2 regions of the Actinoplanes sp. NPDC051859 genome follow, and region 1 is predicted to be linked to the other one. Evidence: riboswitches for the same ligand, from Rfam matches in the RefSeq annotation. Region 1 holds a riboswitch; the other holds the start of a gene.
What was found. A riboswitch is a leader RNA that binds a small molecule or an ion and turns the genes downstream of it on or off. The one in region 1 is predicted to bind glycine.
Positions count from the first base shown of each region.

Region 2: another riboswitch for glycine. It lies ahead of gcvP (aminomethyl-transferring glycine dehydrogenase); the one in region 1 lies ahead of ACIA1L_RS20455 (L-serine ammonia-lyase).

Region 1 is NZ_JBITBX010000007.1:359,250-371,203, forward strand. Features, by position in the region: gene ACIA1L_RS20415 (hypothetical protein) at 1-28, shown strand, start outside; gene ACIA1L_RS20420 (hypothetical protein) at 112-606, shown strand; gene ACIA1L_RS20425 (hypothetical protein) at 638-1,099, shown strand; gene ACIA1L_RS20430 (hypothetical protein) at 1,096-1,875, shown strand; gene ACIA1L_RS20435 (hypothetical protein) at 2,018-2,395, shown strand; gene ACIA1L_RS20440 (hypothetical protein) at 2,421-2,747, shown strand; gene ACIA1L_RS20445 (hypothetical protein) at 3,398-4,009, shown strand; gene ACIA1L_RS20450 (hypothetical protein) at 4,071-4,433, opposite strand; gene ACIA1L_RS20455 (L-serine ammonia-lyase) at 4,452-5,762, opposite strand; glycine riboswitch at 5,889-5,981, opposite strand; gene ACIA1L_RS20460 (S26 family signal peptidase) at 6,051-6,614, opposite strand; gene ACIA1L_RS20465 (hypothetical protein) at 6,626-7,198, opposite strand; gene ACIA1L_RS20470 (S8 family serine peptidase) at 7,389-9,203, opposite strand; gene ACIA1L_RS20475 (hypothetical protein) at 9,507-10,163, opposite strand; gene ACIA1L_RS20480 (helix-turn-helix domain-containing protein) at 10,290-10,685, shown strand; gene ACIA1L_RS20485 (hypothetical protein) at 11,060-11,338, shown strand; gene ACIA1L_RS20490 (DUF4407 domain-containing protein) at 11,366-11,954, opposite strand, start outside.
Region 2 is NZ_JBITBX010000005.1:477,967-489,920, reverse strand. Features, by position in the region: gene ACIA1L_RS16290 (DEAD/DEAH box helicase) at 1-609, shown strand, start outside; gene ACIA1L_RS16285 (M16 family metallopeptidase) at 627-2,321, opposite strand; gene ACIA1L_RS16280 (hypothetical protein) at 2,318-3,271, opposite strand; gene ACIA1L_RS16275 (hypothetical protein) at 3,343-3,693, opposite strand; gene ACIA1L_RS16270 (DNA polymerase beta superfamily protein) at 3,778-4,542, opposite strand; gene ACIA1L_RS16265 (DNA polymerase beta superfamily protein) at 4,539-5,207, opposite strand; glycine riboswitch at 5,267-5,360, shown strand; gene gcvP (aminomethyl-transferring glycine dehydrogenase) at 5,436-8,240, shown strand; gene ACIA1L_RS16255 (DUF5999 family protein) at 8,317-8,517, opposite strand; gene ACIA1L_RS16250 (chorismate-binding protein) at 8,640-9,911, shown strand; gene ACIA1L_RS16245 (peptide deformylase) at 9,951-10,451, shown strand; gene ACIA1L_RS16240 (NUDIX hydrolase) at 10,458-10,895, opposite strand; gene ACIA1L_RS16235 (alanine racemase) at 10,895-11,954, opposite strand, start outside.

The sequences.
Region 1 (11,954 bases):
CCTCGACGCCGTCAGCGCGGCGGCGTGAGCACGGCGATGGGGCAGGGCGGTCACGCCGCCCTCGCTCCGTCGCCGCCGGCCCCCGATGCCCTCAGACCGAAAAGGACTGGCATGCGCAAGCTCAACCGTCGCGGCAAGGCGATCCTCAGCGCCGCCGCCGCTGCCGCCGTGATCGTCAACGCCGGCGCGGCCTGGGCATACTGGAAGCTCGGCGGAGCCGGCACCGGTGTGGCCGTGGCAGGATCCGCGGTGGAGCTCGAGCTGCAAGGCCGCTCCGACAACAGCGAATCGCTATATCCCGGCGCGACGGCCGGCCTCACCGTCACGGTCACCAACCGCAACGGCTTCCCGGTCCGCATCACCTCGATCAGCCCCGGCGACGGCAAGGTAACGGCGGACGCCGCACACCGCGACGCCGGTTGCCTCGAGACCGGAGTGATCGTTAGCGCTGATGTGCTGGCCGTGTCATGGGAGGTCCCGAAGAACACCATCGGCGTCTTCACCGTGCCCGGCGGCCTGCGGATGACCAACAGCTCGGACAGCGCCTGCCAGGGCGCCACGTTCACGATCCCGGTCACGGCCAAAGGCCTGAGCAGCGCCTCCTGACCCACCCCTCGCCCGTCTAGGAGTTACCCCCGTGCACCGCTGGCACAAAACCGTGGCCGCCGCCGCGGCCGTCGTGGGCGCGGCCAGCCTCGGCGCCGCCCTGCACGACCAGACCTCGACCGATCAGCAGCTCACCCTCAGCGTGGTGGCGGGCTCCGTGCCGATCCTCACCGTACGCGGCACCGCCGTCGACGGCCTCGTTCCCGGCGCCCGGCGTCGACTGGTCCTGACCCTGGCGAATTCCTCCGGCGTCGACCTGTTGGTGACCGGCATGCACGCCCGCCTCACCGCCACGAGCAAGCCAGGCTGCGCGCCCGACGCCACCAACCTCGAAGTCGAGGAATACACCGGGGCGCTGCCCGCCCGCCTCGACGCGCGAAGCACCCGGCAGGCCGGCTCGGTGCCGCTGCGCATGCCGAACACCGTCGTGGACGCATGCCAGGAAGCAACCTTCACCGTGGCTGTCACCGCCGACGCCGTGGCCGCGCGGTGACGCCACGGCCCGGCCGTACCCGCACGTCGCGTCTCCTGCGGTCGCCGTTGCCGTACATCGGCACGGCGACCGCACTGGTGATCGGGACCGGCGTCGCCGCGTACGGCGACTGGGACGTCAACGCCGACAGGGCCACGTTCACCGTGCACGCCGCGAGCATCCCCCGCATGGACGCACCGAACGCGGTCCTGCCCAGCGGACCGGCGCTGGTCGACGCGGGCGGTCGGATCCTCCGTGGTCCACGGATCACCTGGAGCCGAGTCGAAATCACTCCGTCCGTCGGTGTCCAGCGTTATGTGGTGACCCGCAACCTGGGTCCGATCCGGCAGATCGCCTGCGACGTCCCGGCGCCGCGGCGCGGTTGCGTCGACCTGCTCCCGCCAGCTGGCTATCTCGTGACGTACACCGTCGTGGCCACCCACGGTCGTTTCTGGACCGGGACGCCGAGTCAGGCCAGTCAGCAGCTCCTGTTGCCGGGCAAGGCCGAGCCCATCGTGGTGGACGGGGTGGTCGTCACGCCCGGCCCAGGCGGAACTGCGGTAGTGCCGGGTGTAGACCCCAGCACCAGCGCGGTCGCACCGGCGCCCGGCACGGTTTCCCCGCCGGCTGGCCCCTCACCCGATGTCCCGGTGCCGTCGTCAGCGCCGGTGATCGTGCCGCCCGAGCCGCCCGAGAGTGCACCGGTCGAGGAATCGGTGCCGCCGCCGGTCGGTTCCAGCGGTCCAGCGCCTACAGAAGAAAATGAGAAAGAAACGCTTTCCCCGGCCGTTGAGTAGGCGACCGTCGAAGTTCATGAAAATGTCGCCGTGTCACGCCAAAACACCCTGAACAAACAGTCAAATCGCGGCGCCGGGAGTAGGTCCGCACTGCCGTTACAGAGGGCTTACTTCACCGGGGGCAACTAATAACATTTGCACCATGACGCCAACCGGTTCCATTGCACTTCAGCTCGCCCTCTCGGTCGCCATGGTCATCTTCACCGCATACGTGGCCGGGCGAGTGCACCAGTGGTACCGGCACGGCTTCGACCGCGACGTGGCCTTCCGCGAGGGCTACAACCAGGCGTCGCACACGCTCTTCCAGCTCGCCGTCCGCAACCACCCCGTCGGCATCAACCCCACCGCAAGCGGGTCCCTGCCCAGCGGCTCGCACGCAAGCGACGCCGTGGAAGTCACCCCCGCCCCGGCCCGGCCCGTGGCACCCGCCCAGGTGCGCGCGGTGGTCCCCCTGCACCAACTCCCCGAGCGCACCGCCGTCGACATCCACGCCGAACGGCTGCTGCACCACCACGTCTGACCCACGGAAGGCAACACCAGAAGTCATGACCGTGCCCGGCAACAGCATCATCCAAGCGCTGTTCGCGCTCGCCTTCGTCATCGCCAGCGGATACGCCGCCGGACGCATCCACCAGTGGTACAAGCAGGGACTGGATCGGGACCTGGCCTACCGCAACGGATACGACCAGGCTTCCAACTCCATGTTCGACCTCGCCATCCGTAAGCGTCGGCACGACCCGGCCACCGGCACCGACTTCACTCCCCCCGCGGAAGACCGCTCCCACCTCGTCGGCCACGCCCGCCGCCGCATCCAGCCCGACCCGAAAGCCAAGCCCGCCGGCCGTCGACGTCGCCGCTCCCACACCCGCTGAGACCTAGGCCGAGCAGAGGGCTTTCTGCGACGGGGCACCGATCCAGCAGGCCTGGCTTTCTACGACGGTTACCGATCCAGCCAGCCTCGCTTTGTGCGACGGGCACCGATCCAGCCAGCCTCGCTTTGTGCGACGGGCACCGATCCGGGTCGGCCGAACGGCAGTCCGCTGTGCACCGCCAGACGATGCGGTCGAGCGATCCGGCGGGCGACGATTCAGGTGGGCGGCCACGGGTCACCGGATGCCGCGTGAGATGAAGGCGTTTTCCCAGAACCACTCGGATTTGCCTCCCCGGGTTCCTGGTGTTAACCACGCTGTCGCCGCTGGTCAACCCGAGAAGCGCAGCAGTGGCCGCCAGGCTGTCGAAGATCCATCTGCGGTGGTCGCTCCCCCGGAGGAATTAGGCCGTACCGGCCGTCCTCACTGAGTCATGCGCGGACAAAGCCAGACGGAACGCCGATCTCGGCACGCCGGCGAATCGGGCAGGGTGGTGTCACCGCTCAGCGGCCCCCGTGCCGAACCGGCGGCACCCGGTTGGAACACCCGCCACCGCGCAGAAGGAAGCCCCGTATGCGTACGTCCCGCAGACGGCTCGCCCCGACCGCGACGCCCTGCCCTGTCAGCACCGCCGCCAAGGCCGGTGTGGACTCATGAGGCGAGCCGTCCTGAGCAGTGAACGCCCCGCTGCGGAGGACCGAGCGGAGGACACCGAAGAGCCGCCGGCCGCCGTCGCGGACCCCGACGGCACCACACCCGCACCGCGCCGCACACGGGGACTCGATCCACGCACCCGGAGCATTCTGGTCGCTGCGGCCGTCGCTGCCGTGATCGTCAATGCCGGTGCCATGTGGACGTACTGGAAAATCACCGGATCGCAGAGCGCAGCGGCCGGAGCGGGCGCGTACCTGGAAATGGGTCTGCGGGGGCGCACCAGCCTGGACGTGCCGCTGACCCCGGGCGGCACTGGCGACCTGACCGTGACCGTCTCGAACGACAACGACTTCGCCATCCGGGTCACCTCCGTCGCACCCGGCTCGGGCAACATCATCGCCGACGACGAGCACCGCGAAAACGGCTGCACGCGGCACGGCGTCGACTTCACCAGGCCGGAGCTGCCCGTGCAGTGGGAGGTCAGCCGCAACGACGTGGCCGTGTTCACCGTGCCCGGCGCCCTGCGCATGGCGGCCGATGCCGACCAAGCCTGCCGCGACGCCATTTTCACGGTCCCGGTCCGCATCACCGGCTCGGCCCGCCGCCCCTGACCGACGCCCCGGCCGGCCCTTCGACGCTGGCTAGGCCATCGGGCGGCCCAGCGTGGCGTGGTCAGCTTTTTGACGTGGGCCAGCCGGCGTCTCGGCAGGCCTGGGTGAAGGCGGTAGCGTCCGCTTTCCATGCGGTCGAGGTGCCGTTTGCGCTGCGGCCGATCGCGACAGCCCGCTCCGCGATCCGGTCGTTGTCGCTGTCCGCCGACCACTTGCCGACCTCGTCGGCGAGCGCCAGGCGCGCCTGTTTGGAATCGGCGTTTCGCTGGCCCTCGGCGAACGCGGTGCAGGCGCGCGCAGCCGCGTCGTCGAGGGTGCCCGGCCCCGGCTCCTGGGCGGAACGGCCGATCGCGAGGCCCGCCAGCACCACGAGCAGGACCCCGCCGCCGATCACGAGTTGACGCTTGTTCGGCTTCACCTTCACCGGTGCAGATTATCGGGTTCAGCACTCCACGACGGTGACCGCGAGCCCGCCGCGGGAAGTCTCCTTGTACTTGCTGGACATGTCGCGGCCGGTGTCGCGCATGGTCCGGATCGCGGTGTCCAGGCTGACCCGGTGGTCGCCGTCGCCGTTGAGGGCGAGCCGGGCCGCGTTGATCGCTTTGACGCTGGCGATCGCGTTGCGTTCGATGCACGGGATCTGCACGAGGCCGCCGACCGGATCGCAGGTGAGCCCGAGGTTGTGCTCCAGCGCGATCTCCGCCGCGTTCTCCACCTGCTCGGGGGTGCCGCCGAGCACCTCGCACAGTGCGCCCGCCGCCATCGCCGCGGCCGAGCCGACCTCACCCTGGCAGCCGACCTCGGCGCCAGACAGCGAGGCTTTCCCCTTGATCAGGATGCCGATCGCGGCGGCGGTCAGCATGAAGCGGACCACGCCCTCGTCGTTGGCGCCGGCCACGAACTTGTCGTAGTAGTGCAGCACCGCGGGGACGATGCCGGCCGCGCCGTTGGTCGGGGCGGTGACCACCCGGCCGCCCGCCGCGTTCTCCTCGTTGACGGCGAGCGCGAACAGGTTCACCCAGTCCATCACGTGCAGCGGGTCGGTCTCTGGACGCCGGATCAGCTCGGCGTGCAAGGCGGGGGCGCGGCGGCGGACCCGCAGGCCACCGGGCAGGACCCCGTGCGTACGGAACCCGCGCTCGACACACCCGCGCATGACCGACCAGATGTGCAGCAACCCGTCGTGGATCTCGGCGGTGCTGCGCCAGGACTGCTCGTTGGCGAGCATCACGTCCGAGATCGACAAGCTCTCCCGGCGGCAGACCTGCAACAGCTCGTCACCGGTGGTGAACTGGTGCGGCAGCACTGTGGTGTCCGGGTCGGCACTCGCACCCTCTTCGACCACGAACCCGCCGCCGACCGAGTAGTAGGTCTGCTCGGCGCCGTCGTCGGCGCTCAGTCGCAGGGCGTTGGGGTGGAACGGCAAGCTGCGCCGGTGCCGGACGAATTCCACGGCGGCCGGGTGGGTGCCGTTGAGGAAGAGCTTGCCGTCCGTACCGATCTCTTCGATCCGGACGATGGCCCGGTCGGGGTCGATCGTGGCCGGGTCGGCACCTTCCAAGCCCAGCAGAATCGCGCCGTCGGTGCCGTGGCCTTTGCCGGTCGCCGTGAGGGAGCCGAACAGCTCGACCCGCACCCGGGTCGCGTCCGGGTGGGCGGCCGCGAATCTGCGCGCGGCGCGCATCGGGCCGACCGTGTGCGAGGACGACGGGCCGATCCCGATTGAGTACAGGTCGAAGGCGCTGACCGCCATGACAGGGCTCCCTGGTCGCAGATGACCCTCCCCGCTCTGTCATCTCTACCTGAGAGCTTCACCGCCGTCAGGCGGTTTGCACCGTGGGTGCGGGACCGAAGGATGGTCCCGACTTTCCAGAGTCGCCTCGCCGTGGCGGTATCTGGGCCTGAGAGATTCTCGGGGAGGAGTTGCTCCTTCGGCGTCCCGGCGGGCCGGGTGCTCTCCCGCCAGGGCTCGAGCAGCGCGATCTTGAGTTATGCGCCGACCGTAGGAGCCGCGTCGCGGGCCGTCAAGTCGGCGGATGGATCACTCCGGCTTGCGGGCCGGGCGCAGGACCAAGGCTACCGCGCCGAGCACCGCGACGGTCTGCAGCACGAACATCGCCGGGTCGCCTTCCTGCAGGTCCAGCGTGGCCAGGGCGACGCCGGGGATGAGCAGGCGGCCGATGCCCTCGACCTTGTCCGGCGCCGTACGGAAGCTGTCGTCGCTGCCGTTCGCGTCGCCGCGGGTGATCAGCATGCCGTTCTCGTCGATGCCGCTGATGCGGTGGATGCGGGTGTTGCCGGGGTGCTGCGGGTCGGGCACGACCACGACCTGCCCGACGATCGGCGTCCAGTTCTCCGGCGGGGCGGAAGTGATGGCCACGTCGCCGCGGTGCAGGTTCGGGCTCATCGACTCGCTGACGACAGCGACGGGGGTCCAGCCCCAGAGGGCGGGCACCGAGCTCCAGGCGACGAGGGCGCCGACACCCGCGAGGATCGCGATGGCAACGAGCCGGAGCAGGAGCGAGGGGAGGCCGGCGAAGTTCCGGCGACTGCGCTGTCCCACCGGGGACGGCTGGGTTCCGGCCCATCCGGCCGGTACGGACATGACAGTCATGATCAGCTGTTCGCTTCCCAGGTGAAGGAGGCGTTCGCGGAGCCACCCTGCTGGGCGTCCGGCGTACCCGCGTTGACGGTGTAGGTGATCTTGTAGGTCTTGCTCTGGCCCGCACCGGACGGGGCGAAGGTGCCGACGCCGTTGGCGAAGTTGTTCTTGGTGGTGCCGAAGTTGCTCAGCGTGCCGGTGTACGCGGTACCGGTCGGGGTGAAGCCGGTGCAGCTGCCGAAGCCGCCGCCGCTGCCCTCTTCGACCACCATGTCGATGTACGGGGCCAGGCCACCGGAGACCGCGGTGCCGTACATCTTCACCGTGGAGGACAAGGTGCCCGAGTACGAGACCGTGATGCACTTGTCGCCGGTCGAGCCGGGCCGCAGGTTGGTCGGGCTGAACATGACCGCGTTGCTGTCGTCGTCGCTCAGGGCCACCGTGCCGGCGTTCCAGCTGTTCGCGCCGTTGCCGGTGTTCGCCGTGAAGGCCGCGCTGGAGGCCTGCCACATGACGCCGGAGCTGATCGCGATTCCGCCGGTCACCGTCAGCGCCACCGCCAGCATCTTCGTTCCGCCGAGCTGCATCTGTGTTGTCCTCTCACCGACCGGCTTGCCGGCCACTCCGTCGCTGTCAGGGGGATAGTTCGGCGGGCTACCTCAACCCCGTCTCAAGCGGCAGTCAAACCCAGGGCAAGGCTGGGCGAATCTCGGCGGACATGACAAACCGCCGGGCGGACCGGAGTCCGCCCAGCGGTCCCGCACACCGGGAAAAGCGTCAGTCGTCCAGGTCCGGCAGCAGATAGCCGGCAGCCCGCATCGCCGTGACCTGGGAAGCCGGTGGGGCCAGCGGGACGGACGGGATCAGCCCGACCGCCACAGCAGCATCCGGCAGACCCGCGCCACACCGGTACGGGTCGACGCCCAGTAACGGCCGGCAACTGGCCTTGATCAGCTGACCGAGCCGGTCCACCCGACCCGGATGCCGGCTGCCGAAGCCGTACCGGAAGTCCGGGTGATGGGCCAGCACCAACGCCGCCAACGCAGCAACATGTGTCGCGGCCACCGCCGTGCCATCGAACGCCGCCCGCCCCTGCGGGCCAACCGCGGAAATGACTGCCACGCCGGGCGCACACACATCCACCTCGGGACCGGCGCAGCTGGTCCGGGCCGCGAAAAAGCCGTCCGGCGTCGGCAGCCCGGCCGGCTGGATGGCATGGTGACTCTCCTGCGGGTACGTCCCCAGCTGCCCCATCGCCCCCACGGTGAAGATCGGCGCGAGCGAACCAGGGAACGCGACCGGCCCACCGGTGTCACCAGCCGCCGCCACACAGAAGATCCCCGCCTGCCGCGCCTCCGCCACCTTGTGCGCCAACAGCCCCGACGCCCCGTCCGCGTACACGCCGAGATCGATGACGTCGACCTCCTGGGCGATGCAGTAGTCGATCGCCTCCAGCAGATCGCTCAACCGCCCCGGCAGCACCCGACAGACGTGCACCTCCGCCTCGGGCGCCAGCCCGCCGGCCTGGTCACCGTCACAGCCGGCGAGCAGCGCCACCGAGTGGGTGACCCGGCCGACCGCGTCCTGATCCCACGACTTCTCATCCTGGCCCACCACGTTGATGCCGGACATGACGCCCTCGGCCGCGCCGAGCCGACCACCGTCGACCCCCGACCCCATCACCGCGATGCGTACGCCGTGCCCGCGGTAGGTGGGCGGAAGCCGATCGAAACTCATCGCCCGGCGTCCCCATTCCTCGGGCCCGTGCTCACGAGGAACACTGTCGAGCCGCCGGCAGGTCACCGCATTGGCGTCGGTCGCCGACAGGTCCGGCGAGTCCACCAGAGTGGTCCAGCAGTCCGCCCGCGGACGGACGAAGACCCCCCGCACCGCATCCAGCGAATCGGCCGGCACGGTCAACTCCACCATGCCCTCAGCACCCGTCCGGCCAGCAACGGGATACAAACCGCCATGCACGTAAACCATGGCATCGCCAAGCGGCTCACCCTGATCATCACGAACCCGGAAACGTACGGACACACTCTGCTCCGCCGACCCCGTGGCCGGCAGCATCACGGGAACCGGCAACTGCTCGCCGTGCCGCAACGGATGGTCGATGTCGACGTGGAACTCGGGCCGAGCCGCCAGAATCGCCGCCTGCTCCGGGGTGGCCTCCACCACCGCGACGGCCGGGAAATAGCTGCCGGTCCGCTGCTCAGCGGTGCTCACCTCCTCGGCGGCGCTGCGGATGATCCGCACCACGTGCAGGCTGGGATCGCGTTGCAGGGCCTCGATGAGCTGCTGCCCAGCCCGAGCCGGATCAGCCACGCCGGGCGCAGCCGTCATGCCCGACTGCGTGATCATGCCAGGCGCGGCTGTTAGGCCCGTCGGTGCGACGAGATAGCGCTCCGGGCGCCGACCGAGGGAATCGGGGGTGGGGCGGTCGGCGGGCTGCTGCTGCTCGCCGGGTTGCGGCGCACCTGGCCGGGCGGTGCCGGCGGTGGTGGGGCGGGGGTCGGCCGCACGCTCGTGGGGTTTGTCGGGCCGTCCCTTTGGCCGGCCGGTGCCGTGTGCCTGGCCCTGCTCGGCCATGGCGTGCTCCTTCCGCTGACGCTGACGTTTACGTGACGCCGGGGCGACGCCGCGGGTTGCCGTTGACCTGACGCCGCCGGCTTTCATGACGCGCCGGGTAGGGCGAGTTGCCGTGAACCTGACGCCGCCGGCTTTCATGACGCGCCGGGTAGGGCGAGTTGCCGTGCGCCGGCGGCGACCGGACCGCGGGGTCCGGCCACCGCCGAAGTGAGGACGCACCGTGGTGGCGATCGGTAGGTCTGACACCGCGGACACGACGGTGAGGTGAGCTCACGTGCCGCGGTCGCGGGTCGGCCGGGATCGTCAGCGGCCGAACGGGCCGGGGCTCCAGGCGAACGGGGTCTGGCCCGGGACCTGCGGGCTGCCGAACTGCTGGCCGAACGGCTGCTGGCTGAATTGCTGCTGGCCGAACGGCTGCTGGCTGAATTGCTGCTGCGCGAACGGCTGCTGGCCGTACTGGGAACCGAACTGCTGGCCGAACGGCTGCTGAGCGAACGGCTGCTGGCCGTATTGCGAGCCGAACTGCTGGGCGAACGGCTGGGCGATGCCTTGCTGGCCGGTGGTTTGCTGCTGGCTCAGCTGCTGCTGCACGAGTTGCTGCGCGGCCTGCGTGGCGAGCTGGAGCACGCCGGACTGGGTGAGCTGCTCGATGGCCCGCTGGGCGATCTGCTGCAGCAGGGGCTGCTGAGCGAGGACCTGGACCAGCGGGTGGGACTGCGTCTGCACCTGGATCAGCTGCATGTGTTCGAGCTGCTGGGTGATGCCCGGCTGCTGGGCCAGCACCTGGGTGACCTGCTGGCGGATCAGCTGCTGGGCGATGCGGTGGGCGAGCTGCTGCTGCGCTGCCTGCTGTGCGAGCGGGTGCGGGGTCATCTGCTGGCCGCCCTGCTGCGTCGCGTACGGGTTGTCGCCCCAGCCGCTGAAGCCCTGGCTCGTCGACATGGTGGGTGCGTACGTCATGGCTGACATCGTGCCTCCGAACGTCCAACCTCGATGGACAGGTTGTCCATCGACATCGGACGCTACGCCCGGCGCCGGCGGGCAGACAAGGGGTCGAAGTCGTTCGATATATTTGCACGGTAAATTGTGAACTTCTCCGACGAAGGCGATCACCGGATGCCGATGAACCCGCTCCAGCAGCTCATCCGGGATCGGATGGCGGAGCAGGGCTGGTCGTACGCCGACGTGGCCCGCCGCGGCACCATCCCGCGCTCCACCGTGCACCACCTGGCAACGGCCGACCATCTGCGCCGGCCGCCGCACCCGGCAACGCTGGAGGGGCTGGCCGAGGGGCTGGCGGTGCCACTGGACGCCGTCCGGGCCGCGGCCGCGTCCGCCGCCGGGCTCACCACCTGGCAGGAGCCGGCCACCGATCCCGAGATCACCATCCTGGTGGCGGCGCTCTCCCGACTCAGCCCCGACGACCGCCGGCACGTGCTCGCCCTGGTCCAGTCACTCCTCGGCGCTGACCGCCCCGCCTGAAACCCTGACCGCCCCGCCTGAAACGCTCGCCTCCCGCTGGAGCGCTGAACACCCGCCTGGAGCGCTGAACACCCGCCCGGAGCGCTGAACACCCGCCCGGAGCGCTGAACACCCGCCCGGAGCGCCTGAACACCCGCCCGAAGCGGCAGAGCCGCCAACGCCAAATTAGCGGCGCTGCCGGTTTGGCCCCGTTTTCGGATCGCTGGAAATCTGCGCCTCGCGCATCGATCCCGCCAAATACTTCATAGAGTGTGGCCGAGTGCGCAATCCGTAGCCGTGGCCGTGCGGGCGTTCGCCCGGCGTGGGGGCAGCCGCGGGCGGTGCCGGTAGGCAAGTGCCTGCCCCGCCGCTGTCAGCGAATCCCAGGAGGAACCATGCGCGTCTGCCTGACCGAACTGCCGATCGCGGTCCGAGTGTCGACGCCGGCGGGCATCGTGGTGGCGCTGCCGCGCGGCACATCCCGGCAGGAGGCGCTGGACCTGGCCAGTGTCATCTTGACCAGTGCGGAGTATGAGCAACTGCGACTCGCGCTCGGACCCGCCCCGGTGCCGGGATTGCCACGGCGGCGACGGCGATCCCTCGCCGCCTCCGCCGCTCTTCGAGCCCGGCGCCACCGCCGAAACAGAGCGTGGGCTGACGGAGCGCCGGAGTGAAATCCTAGCCCCCTCGTGCAATTTGCACTACGCCCTGATATTGCCCACATCCCGCAGCCGGTCCAGGACCGGGAGCTCGACCGTGTCCCGCACCTCACCGTTCACGTCCCGCAGCTCGTCCATGTCCCGCAGCTCGTCCATGTCCCGCAGCTCATCCATGTCCCGCAGCTCATCCATGCCCCGCAGCTCATCCATGCCCCGCAGCTCGTCCACGCCCCGCAGCTCATCCATGCCCCGCAGCTCGTCCATGTCCCGCAGCTCGTCCACGCCCCGGCGACCGGTGCCGTCCGAGAGCTCACCGTTCACGTCTCGCAGCTGGTCCACCTCCAGCAGGTCGCCACGCAGGCCACGCTGATCGTCCAGGGTCCGCATGTCGCCATACCTGCCCCGCTCGTCGTTCATAGCCGGAAGGTCACCGAGCATGCCGCGCTGACCGTTGAGGGTGCGCAGGTCGATGGCCTGCCGCAGCTCGCCGTTCGGGCGGCGCAGTTCGGGCGGATGCGGCGGGAGGTGGTGTTCGATCAGGGGCACGGGAGACATCGGCGACATCGCCAGTCCGGCCACGCTGTCATAGAGGTGCGCGCGCGCCCGTTCCATCGCCATGTCCTGCAAGTCC
Region 2 (11,954 bases), on a different contig from region 1:
TCCTTCTACGGCCTGTCCCGCTCCGAGGGTCTCGTGCTGCGCTACCTCGCCGACGCGTTCCGGGCGCTGCGGCAGACGGTGCCGGAGGACGCGCGTACCGAAGAATTGACGGACTTGATCGAATGGTTGGGTGAGCTGGTCCGGCAGGTCGACTCCAGCCTGCTCGACGAGTGGGAGCGCCTGCGCAACCCGGGCGCGGAGGTCGCCGAGCCGTCGCCGCTGGACGACAAGCCGCCGGCGGTCACCCGCAACGTGCGTGCCTTCCGCGTGCTCGTGCGCAACGCCCTGTTCCGCCGCGTGGAACTGTTCGCGCTGCGCCGCGCCGAAGACTTGGGAGAGTTGGACGCGCAGTCCGGCTGGACCACAGACCGCTGGATCGAAGCCCTCGAGGACTATTACGCCGAGTATCCGGTGGTCGGCACCGGCCCGGCAGCCCGCGGCCCGGCCTTCCTGCACATCGAGGCCGGCCCGACGATGTGGAAGGTCCGGCAGGTCTTCGAGGACCCCGAGGGCGACCACGACTGGGGCATCGACGCCGAGATCGACCTCGCCGAGAGCGACGAGGCCGGCGCCGCCGCGATCCGGATCGTGGCGGTGGGGCCGCACTGAGGGCCCGCCGCGCCCGGCTATCGCACCCGGAAGCGGCCCCAGCGGTGCCAGAGCAGCCCGGCACCGCCGATCAGGACGATCACCGTGGCGAGACCGATCAGGCCGGCGGTGGTGCCGTCCTCGACGAACTGCCGGCGGACCACGACCAGGCCCCGAAGCAGGGCGGTGCCGAGCAGGACCGCGACGATGACGCTCATCGTCCGGTTGCTGGTCCCTTCGCGGGACGCCCGCGGGGTGGGCCGGCGACTCGCGGCGGCCCGGGGATCGGGCCGGGGTATCTCGTCGGGTTCCCGCGGTGCCTCGTCGACGCGCAACGCCGGCGGGCAGTGGGCGTCCAGTCGGGACACGGCATGGTCGCCGTCGCGGTACAGCGTCGGTTCGACGGTGACGATGATGCCGTCGTTGCCGACGTAGCGGCGCGCACCGTCCGGCCAGGCGCGGACGACGGCGCAGTCGGCGAAGCGGACGGTCATCCGGTGGTTGCCCTTCACCAGGCTGACCCCGTCCGCGGCGACGATCAGGCGGACAGCGGGATCCTCCAGCGCGGCGAACGGCGAGCCGGTCACCGCGGTATCCGACGTGGTGGGCGCCGCGGTGAACCCGGCCCACGTGCCGGTGGACTCCGGCGGCGTCATGAGCAGGCCGGTCCTGGTCGCCTGCTGCGCGACCGCGGTGAGGTCGTCCGGGCTGACCTCGGCAAGCGACGCCAAGACGGTCTCGGTTGGCGTCACCGGGCGACCGGCCAGCAGCGCGCGCGCCTGCTCGGGCAGCCGGTCACCCTGCCGGTCCGCGAGCAGCATCGCCTCGTGCCGCTTGCGGATCACCGCCTCGACGTCGGCGGGGTCGATCCGGCCGACCCGTAGCGCCGCGAGTTCGTCGACGAACGCGCCCAGCACGGCACCCTGCCGGTCCGGGAGGCAGTCGGCGAGCGCGGTGACGAGGGCGGTGTCCGTACCCGTCGGCTGGTAGTCGGTGTGCGCCGCGTAGGACATGCCGGCTTCCTGGCGCAGGGTCCGGAACATCGTCCGTTGCAGCAGGTCGGCGAAGACGATGCCGGCCGGCTCGTGGTCCACCACGGCGCTCCAGCCCACGACGCCAGCGGGTCCGCCGAAGCAGGCCGGGGTGACGGGCAGCGCGGAGGACGGCGCCGGCGACGGACGCCGCGTGCCGCCCGGCAGGCTCAGCCGCAGGTCCGCGGGCACCTGGTCGCCGGCTACCCACAACACGGCGTTGTCCCGGGTGAAGTAGCGGGCCACCCAGTCGCGGAGGTCGTCCGCGGTGATGGCGGACAGGCCCCACTCCGGGTACGCACCCATGCCGTGGTCCCGGGCCCCGTGCCGCCACAGCGCCAGCGGCTCGTGCGCACTGTGCGACCGCGAGTGCGCCTCGGCCCGCAGGATGTCCTTCTCCGTGTCGAGGCGGTGCAGGGGCAGGTCGTGCAGGGCGGCACAGACGCCGTCGACGAATCCGGCCAGTTCGCTCGGCGTACCCGTCATATGGAAGGAGGTGAATTCAGTGCCGGTGGATCCGTTGTAGTGGAAGTCGGCGAATCCCAGCGGGGACAATGCCAGATGTTCGATCAGGTGGGTGATGCCCCGGCGGGTCAGCGGTTCGTCGGCGAAGCCGACCCGGAACACGAGTCCGGTCCGGGCTGGGCCGGTGGTCGGGCCGTGCAGAACTGGCACACCGCCGATCTCGCTCCGGGCGATCATCGGACGGCTCCGGAGGCCAGCGCGGCGCGTCGGTACCGGTGGATCGTGGTGACGACGTCGTCCTCCAGGCGGTTCCAGGGACGCTCGCTGGCTAGATCACCGAGCATGGCGAACATGGACGCGGCGGAGGTGTGGTCCCGGCCGAGGGCGAACACCATCGCGAAGGTGCTTGCGGTGTCGACCCAGCCCGGGTCCCGGCGGAAGCTGGGGTGCCACACCGACCGGTGCGCGGCTTGGTGCACGGCATCCCGGATGCTGATGTCACTGAGGTAGGCGCGGGCGGCCGTCGGGTTGTTGTTGTCGAGGTCGAGCATGTGTTCCAGGTGCGCCTCGGCGACCAGGACGCCCTGCGGCGCACCGGGCGGCGCGGCGAGCATGGCCTCCCACGCCCACTTGTGCAGGTGATCCCAGTTGCCGCCCCACTTCGGGCACACACCCTGCAGGTACTGCCGCTGACCCGTGAGGTGCTGCGGGTCGGCGGCGACGAGCCGGTCGTAGCGGCGGCGCGTCTCGGCCTGGCCCAGCTGGAGGCCGCGGGCTGTCGTCAGCCGGGCGGTCCACAGCGCCGGGTCTCTCGGCTGCCGCGCGGTCGCGTCGATCAGGATCCCCTCGGCGCGCCGCAGATGCTCGTGGAAGCGGTCGAACTGCTCTCGGCCGACGTCCGTGGCCCAGGCTCCGGAGCGGATCTGCCAGCCGGCCCGGATGAGGTGCAGGGCCAGCAGGGCCGCGGCGGTGCTATCCGTGACGTCGGAACCCCACAGCGCGTGCGCGAAGTCGCCGGCCGTCCCGTCGTCGGTAGCCCAGCGCAACAACAGGGAGCGGGCGTCCGGCGTTGCGGCGTCGAGCACCGCCCGGCAGCTTGCCCAGTCCCGGTTCGCCAGAGCGACCTGCAGGGTGGCCAGTTCGGGGTGGGCGGCGGCCGGGTCGAGGACCACATCGCCGGGGTTCATGAGCACCGGGAAAGGGTGGGGACCATCGGTTGCGAAACCGGGTGCGGTCGGGTTGCGGCCCGGTTGCCGCGTCAGCTGGCGAGCGCGGCCCGGCGCAGCGCGGGGTGGCGGGCCTCCCACGCGGCGCGCACGCCCCGGGGGAGGTTCAGTTCGGGCCACACGAGCAGGAGCGTGGCTCCGTCGAGGTGATTGCGCAACTCGTCGACACGGACGGCCTCGCGCAGCACGTTCTCATACATCCAGAGCAGCATCGTGTGCTGGTCGAGGTCGAAGGCCCGGTGTGGATGCCACCAGAGGCGCAGAGGTAGCTCTACGAGTCCACGCGTCGGCCCGGTGAGCTCGGCGAGCGTGCCAGCGACCAGCACGGGCCGGTGCGGCCGGGCCAGGTGGACGACGGGAGCGTCGGCCGTGCGGGTGGACATGACAACTAGCGTAGACCGCCAACCGCCTGGACGATTAACCCCTAGGTTCCTAGGATGCTGTACGCGGGGAGACCCCGCTAACCCTCAAACGACGGCTTCGCCGACTGACCCGGCCAGTCGGGCACGTACCACCAGCGCGTGCAGCTCCTCGACCGCTGCCGGTTCCGGTAGCGCGCGCAGCATCGACGAGTCCCGGGCCGCCTCCAGCTCGGCGCGCAGCCGAGCGACGTCCGCGGCCACCGTGTCGCTCAAGGCCGGGGGAAAGCTGCCGTGCTCGGCCGCGCGCTTCCTGTCGATCAGCTCTGGTACGTAAGGCAGATCGCTCAGCACGGACAGGTCCGCGATCACCTCGCCGGTCCGCATGAGGTGCAGCCCGGTGTGCAGGACACGCAGCGTGTACAAGGCCGGTTTGAGCTCGCCGGTCTTCGCGAACAACCGCTCCTGGGTGGCCGCGAAGCCCAGGTAGTGGTGGGCGTGGTGCCGGGTGATCAGCTCGGGTGCGAGCGCGATCAGATTCTGGTGCACGGGGGAGGTCGCCACGACCAGCGGGGAAAGCAGCTGTTCGAGGACGTAGCCGTTGCGGCTGTTCAGCAGGCGGGCGAACTTGAGCAGGTCGTGGCTGACCACGTCGAGCTCGACACCGTCGCGCCAGGTGTCGGTGGTGATGGTCTCGGGGCCGGTGCGCAGCCCGACTACCTCGTCGGCGGGGAGCAGGTGGCTGGCGCGCAGGTCGAGGTCGCTGTCGACGGAGGCGAACCCGTACAGGTGGGCGCCGCTGACGGTCACGAAGACGGTGGGGTAGGGCAGGACCGCGGCTTCCGCGGCCCAGGTGGGCACGTCGATGGTCACCGCAGACCCCTTTCCCGTACGCCGGTCAGCAGCGTGTCGATGGTGGCCCGGTCGGGTTCGTCCGGCAGTGTGCTGGCGGCCTGGGCGTCGGCCAAGTCGTTCAGGAGTTCGTCGGACCACGAGACCACGGATGCCCAGTCCACTCCACCGGATTTGATCGTGAGCAGGCGGTCGCGGTGTGCGGTGACGTCGAGCAGGACCTCACCGGTGCGCAGGACGTGAGCGCCGGCCAGGAGCAGCCGGATCATGTGCATGGCCTGCTTGTGGTTTGTTTCGCCGGTGCGGGACTGCCGGGCGGCGACCCGTTTGAGCTGGTCGCGGGCGTACGCTCCGTACGTGTCGGCGAGGCGGCGGGAGAGGAAGGCGTGTCGCGCCGCGCGTAGCTCATGGCCGTCGGAGGTGGCGTGTTCGACCAGCGGTGACCAGAGCACTTCGAGCACGGTGGGGTTGGCCTGCAGGGCGAGGGTGCAGAACCGTTCGATCTCCCAGGAGAACTGTTCCTCGCGGGGCCCGTCGAGATGGGTGGGCGGCTTGTCGAGGTGCCAGAAGTCGCGGGTCGGAGCGGCGAAGATGCCGCGCCGGTCGTAGTCGGAGCCGGGTTCGTCGAGGCCGTAGGCGCGGGAGCCGACCACCACCGCGAGGATGGTGTGGGGCGGATAGGTCACACCGACAGCCTAGGGCGGGGTGATCACGGAGACGGCGCTGGTAGGTTGGTCCCTGCCGTACCACCCACGCGGGAGAGACTGCCGGTTCGCCGGCGGCGCCGAAGGGGCAAATCCTCCCCGGAACCTCTCAGGCAAAAGGACCGCGGGGGCAGGCGACTCTGAAGTGCGCTCGTGGGTATGACAGAGGGGGAGGTTGTTTGTCGACCTCAGTAGCCCTCTGGAGCCGCCATGACGTTCGCATTCCGCCACATCGGTCCCGATTCGGACGCGCAGACCCAGATGCTGAAGGCGATCGGGTACGCGTCGCTCGAGGCGCTGATGGATGCTGCGATCCCTGAGGTGATCCGCTGGCACGGCACTCTCGCACTGCCGGCGGCGGCCTCCGAGGAGGAGACGATCGCTGAGCTGCGCGAGATCGCCGGGCGCAACTCGGTGTCCACGTCGATGATTGGCTTGGGCTATTACGGCACGCACACGCCGGCGGTGATCAAGCGCAATGTGCTGGAGAATCCCGCGTGGTACACGGCGTACACGCCGTACCAGCCGGAGATCAGTCAGGGGCGCCTGGAGGCGTTGCTGAACTTCCAGACGATGGTGACGGATCTGACCGGCATGACGACGGCGAACGCGTCGATGCTGGATGAGGGCACGGCGGTGGCGGAGGCGATGACGCTGGCCCGCCGCTCGTCGAAGAGCAAGAGCCCGGTGTACGCCGTGGACGCGGACACTCTGCCGCAGACCCTCGCGGTGTTGCGGACCCGGGCGGAGCCGCTGGGTATCGAGGTGCGCCTGGTGGATCTGGACGCGGGCGACGACCTGCCGGCGGAGTTCTTCGGTCTGCACCTGCAGTACCCGGGCGCGTCGGGCGCGGTCCGTGACCACGCTGCGCTGGTGGAGCGGGCGCACGCCGCGGGCGCTCTGGTGACGGTGGCGGCGGATCTGCTGGCCCTCGCGCTGCTGCGTTCGCCGGGGGAGATCGGCGCGGATATCGCTGCCGGCACCACGCAGCGGTTCGGTGTGCCGCTGGGCTTCGGTGGCCCGCACGCCGGCTACCTCGCGGTGCGTGCCGGGTTGGAGCGGTCGCTGCCGGGAAGGCTGGTGGGGGTGTCGCGGGACGCGGATGGTGCCCCGGCATACCGGTTGGCGTTGCAGACGCGGGAGCAGCACATCCGTCGCGAGCGGGCGACGAGCAACATTTGCACCGCGCAGGTGCTGCTCGCGGTGATGGCAAGCATGTACGCGGTGTATCACGGCCCGCGCGGTGTCAAGGCGATCGCGCAGCGGGTGCACGATCAGGCGTTGGCGTTGGCCGGTGGCTTGGCGGCGGCGGGTGTTCAGGTCGCGCATGCGGCGTTCTTCGACACGGTGACCGCGGTGGTGCCGGGGCGCGCGGCCGCGGTGGTGGCTGCGGCGGCCGAGTCCGGTATTGATCTGCGTCTGGTGGACGCGGACCGGGTGTCGGTGTCGTGTGACGAGACCACGACGGCGGCGGTGCTGGCGGACGTGTTGGCGGCGTTCGGTGCGGCTCCGGCGGCTGCCGCGGAGTCGGGCGTGCAGTCGCTGGCGCGGGCCACGGAATACCTGACCCATCCCGTGTTCTCGGCGCACCACTCGGAGACGGCGATGCTGCGCTACCTGCGCAAGCTGTCGGACCGGGACTACGCGCTGGACCGGGGCATGATTCCGCTGGGTTCGTGCACGATGAAGCTGAACGCGACGACCGAGATGGAGCCGGTGACCTGGCCGGAGTTCGCGAACATCCACCCGTACGCGCCGGCGTCGCGGACCGCGGGCTATGAGGCTCTGGTCGCGCAGTTGGAGTCGTGGCTGGCGGAGGTCACCGGCTACGACGCGGTGAGTGTGCAGCCGAACGCAGGTTCGCAGGGTGAGCTGGCGGGTCTGCTGGCGATCCGGGGCTATCACCGGTCGCGTGGCGAGCAGCACCGCGACGTGTGTCTGATTCCGTCCAGCGCGCACGGCACGAACGCGGCCAGTGCGGTGATGGCGGGCATGCGGGTGGTCGTGGTGGCCTGTGACGACAACGGCAACGTGGACTTGGCGGACCTGGACGCGAAGATCGCCAAGCACGCCGACGCCCTGTCGGCGATCATGGTGACCTACCCGTCGACGCACGGCGTGTACGAGCGCGGCATCGCCGATCTGTGCGGCAAGGTGCACGATGCGGGCGGCCAGGTGTACGTGGACGGCGCGAACCTGAACGCACTGGTCGGTTTTGCCCGGCCGGGCAAGTTCGGCGCGGATGTCTCGCACCTGAACCTGCACAAGACGTTCTGTATCCCGCACGGTGGCGGCGGCCCGGGTGTGGGTCCGGTGGCGGTGCGCGCGCACCTGTCGGAGTTCCTGCCGGGTGACCCGCTCGAGCCGGGCGATCACCACGCGGTGTCGGCGGCGGCGCACGGCTCGGCGGGCATTCTGCCGATCTCGTGGGCGTACCTGCGGATGATGGGTCCGGACGGCTTGGCGCAGGCCACGGCGGTGGCGGTGTTGGCGGCGAACTACGTGGCGGCGCGGCTGCGGGAGCACTACCCGGTGCTGTACGCGGGCAACGAGGGCCTGGTCGCGCACGAGTGCATCCTGGACCTGCGGCCGATCACGAAGGCCACGGGTGTGTCGGTGGACGACGTGGCGAAGCGGTTGATCGATTACGGCTTCCACGCGCCGACGATGTCTTTCCCGGTGGCCGGCACGTTGATGGTGGAGCCGACGGAGAGCGAGGATCTGGCCGAGCTGGACCGGTTCTGCGACGCGATGATCGCGATCAAGGGTGAGATCGACCGGGTGGCGGCGGGTGAGTGGCCGCGGGACGACAATCCGTTGCATCATGCCCCGCACACGGCGGCGGCGGTGGCAGCGGACGAGTGGTCGCATGCCTATCCGCGGTCGCTTGCGGGGTTCCCGGCGGGCGTGGACGCCACGGCGAAGTACTGGCCGCCGGTGCGGCGGATCGATGGGGCCTACGGGGATCGGAACCTGGTGTGTTCGTGCCCGTCGCCGGAGGCGTTCGAAGACTGAGCGGTGTCCAGGCCGGCGCGGGTGCGCCGGCCTGAGCCGCGGTGCCCTCGCGGTGGTCGCGAAGGGTGCTGCAGGCTCAGGCGGCGAGGGCGTGTCGGGCGGGGCCGCGGTGCGGTTCGATCTTGCTGCCGTCGGGCAGGAGTTCGCCCGTGTCCTCGAACAGGATGACGCCGTTGCAGAGCAGGCTCCACCCTTGTTCAGGGAAGGTAGCCACGATGCGGGCCGCTTCGCGGTCCATGGCGGCGGCGGAAGGGCAGGGGGTTCGGTGCTGGCACATCGGAAGTCTCCGGGTTGCTTGTTGTGTCGAGCTTCACATCAACGGTGGCGAACACTACTCCCATCGGAACGAGTCCCGCTGGAGCGAGTGACGGTGCCCCATTGAGCGAATCCACTGTTCAGATGTTCCACGGCGGCCGCGGATACGACCACTGTGCGACAGGCGCGCCAGCCGTTCCACCGGGTTCTCCGGCCTCCTGCCAGCGCAGTCACCGTCCGTCATCACGGTTCGAGTGGTATCTGAGTGACGGTGGTGACCCCGCTGAGCTTGTGTCAGCGTGGCTGTCCTCCAACGGACTGCCGGTGCGAAAATTGGGCCGTTCGGCTGAGGCATCTCACCCGAACGGTGCGGGGACGATCTGTGGATCATCACTCTACGTGTCGGCGACCGCCGGCTCGGTGATGGCCGGCGGGGCGGTGGGACAGCCGACGCCGGTTCCCGAAATCCCCGACGTGGTAGCAGTTCTCTACCGCCACACCGACCCGGCGGAAGTCGCCGGCGAGGCTCTCGCGGCGCTGCCGGACGGTGACGCGGAGTCATCGGAGCCGACGTGGTCGCTGGGGCCCTGGACGGACTCCTGGTCCGCCCGGGAGCATGCCAACGCGGTCAGGGCGGTCCACGACGCCATCCGAAGGGGTGACGTCTATCAGGTCAACGTCGTCGGGCATGCGAGCGCCCCGTATACGGGCGATCCCGGCGTGGCCCTACAGCGGGTGACGAAACTGCCGGGTGCGCGCTATGGCGGAATCCTGACAGGGCGGGACTGGGTGATCGCCACGGCCTCGCCGGAGACCCTCGTGGAGGTGCGTGCCGGCCGGGTGGTGACCCGGCCCATCAAGGGCACCCGCCCGGCGACGGCGGTGGGTCGCCGGGAGCTGCTGGCTTCCGCCAAGGAGCGGGCCGAGCACGTCATGATCGTCGACCTGGAGCGCAACGACCTGTCCCGGCTGCCCGGCACCGGCCCGGTCCGGGTGGACGAGTTGTTCGCCGTCCGCCGCTGGTCGGGGCTGTGGCAGGCCGAGTCCGAGGTGTCCGCCCCGATTGACGGTGATCTCGGCCTCGCGGACCTGCTGCGCGCCGTCTGCCCGGGTGGCTCGGTGACCGGCGCACCGAAGCTGGCCGCCCTGGACGTGATCGCCGCGTGTGAGCCGGTCGGGCGGGGCGCCGGCATGGGTGCGCTCGGCTGGATCGGCCCGGACCATGTCGACCTGGGCCTGACCATCCGCACGGTCGCGGTCACCGGCGGCCGCGTGCACTTGTGGGCGGGCGGTGGCATCACCATCGACAGCGATCCGGCCGCCGAGGTCGCGGAGGCCGCCGCCAAGGCCGCCCCGATCCGCGCCGCCCTGGCTGGGCCGGGCGCCGCCGGTGAGGACCGGCCACCGTGTGGGTAGGGTCCGCCGCTTGCGTCCCACCTGGGTAGGGTCGGCCGCATGACTGTGCGTCCCATCCGGCTGTTCGGCGACCCCGTGCTGCGCACTCCCTCCGTGCCCGTGACCGATTTCGATCACGACCTGCGGCAGCTCGTCGCCGACTTGGAAGACACCGTCCGGGTGCCGGGGCGTGCCGGCGTCGCCGCCCCCCAGATCGGCGTCAACCTGCGCGTCTTCTCCTACAACGTGGGTGGACACGTCGGTCACCTGGTCAACCCGGTTCTGTCCGACTTCGTCGGTGACCAGGACGACGAGGAAGGCTGCCTCTCCCTGCCCGACATGGGCTTCCCCACCCGGCGGGCGCTGACCGTCACCGCGACCGGCTTCACGCAGGACGGCGCACCACTGACCATCGCCGGCACCGGACTGCTGGCCCGAGCGCTGCAACACGAGACGGACCACCTCGACGGCCGCCTCTACATCGACACGCTGACCGGCGACCCCCGCCGCCAAGCCCTGCGCGAGCTCCGCCGCACCCGCCCCACCCCGGGCCGGCGCTGACCGCGGTCACCACCGGCGAATGATCTCCCGCAGGTCGGGCGGATCGAGGTCGGGCAGGCCGGGCAGCTCATCCAGCGGCACCCACCGGTGGCCGAGCAGCTCCTCCCGCTCGTAGGGGAGCAGCCCGTCACCCGTCAACGTCGGGCGGGACGTGGGATAGCGGGCCAGGAAAAACTGCTCCGGGCCGGTGAGCCGGCTGCCCTTCCAGACCACGTCGCGGTGCACCTCGACACCGCGGTCCCCGACGGCCGCCGGGTCGAGGCCGGTCTCCTCGGCCAGTTCCCGGCAGGCCGCCTCCCAGTGCGTCTCGCCGGGGTCCAGGCCGCCGCCCGGGGGCTCCCACACCTCATGACCGTCGACCGGGTCGCGCCAGTGCATGAGCAGGACCCGGCCGTCCACGTCGAGACAGATGACCCGCGCCGCGGGCCGATGGGTGATGTCCATCAGACCACGATGAACGACGGCGGCGGATGGCGCAGGAATTCATGGTGCGAGATATCCCATCCGTACGCGCCGGCGCGCCCGAAGACCAGCACGTCACCGATAGCCAGATCGGTCACCGGCTGGTCGCGGGCCAGGATGTCGCGCGGCGTGCACAGTTCGCCGGCTACGTCCACGGTCTGGTCGTTCCACCGTGGCCGCTCCCATGGATACGGCCACGCGGCACGGCTGAGCACGGTGCTGGGGTGGCTGTAGCCCCAGGCGGCGGGGAGCCGGAAATGGTGGGTGCCGCCGCGTACCACCGCGAACCGGCGGCCGTGTGCCTGCTTGAGGTCGACGACTTCGGCGGCGTACCAACCGGCGTCGGCGGCGAGCAGCCGGCCAGGCTCGACGATCAGCTCCACGCCGGCCGGCACGGTGACACCCGCGCCGACCGCGGCCAAGTCGATGGTGGCGTCGCTGAGATAGTCGACGCCGAACCCACCGCCGGCGTTGACCGTGCGCAGGTGGATGCCGTGCCGGGCGGCGGCCCGCACCGACCAGTCCAGCGCGTCGGCGAGGAACCGGGCGTGCGCGGGACCATCCAGGTTGTTGGACACGGCGTGCAGGTGGAACCCGGTGACGGTCACCTGGTCGTGCGGGAGTGCCAGCACCTCGCCGAGCTGCGACTCCTCGACGCCGAACGGGGTGGGTGCGCCCGTCATAGCATGGCTGCCGGGCAGGGCGGCGGTGGCACGGTTGACCCGTACGCAAGCGGATGCGACGACCCCCGCTTCCCGGGCAAGCCGATCCAGCCGGCGCAGCTCCTGGCCGCTCTCGATGTTGACCTGTGCGCCGGCGGCGAGAGCCGCGGCCAGCTCGGCGTCGGTCTTGGCCGGCCCACCGAACACGATCCGCCGGGCCCCGGCAGCCTGCGCGAGGAGCAGCTCCCCACCCGAAGCGACCTCGACCCCATCGCAGGCCGCGGCGAGGGTCCGCACCACGTCCGGATGCCCATTGGCCTTCACCGCGTAGAGCAGGGTGGCAAACGGCAGGGCGGCGCGGACAGCGTCGGCCCGGTCC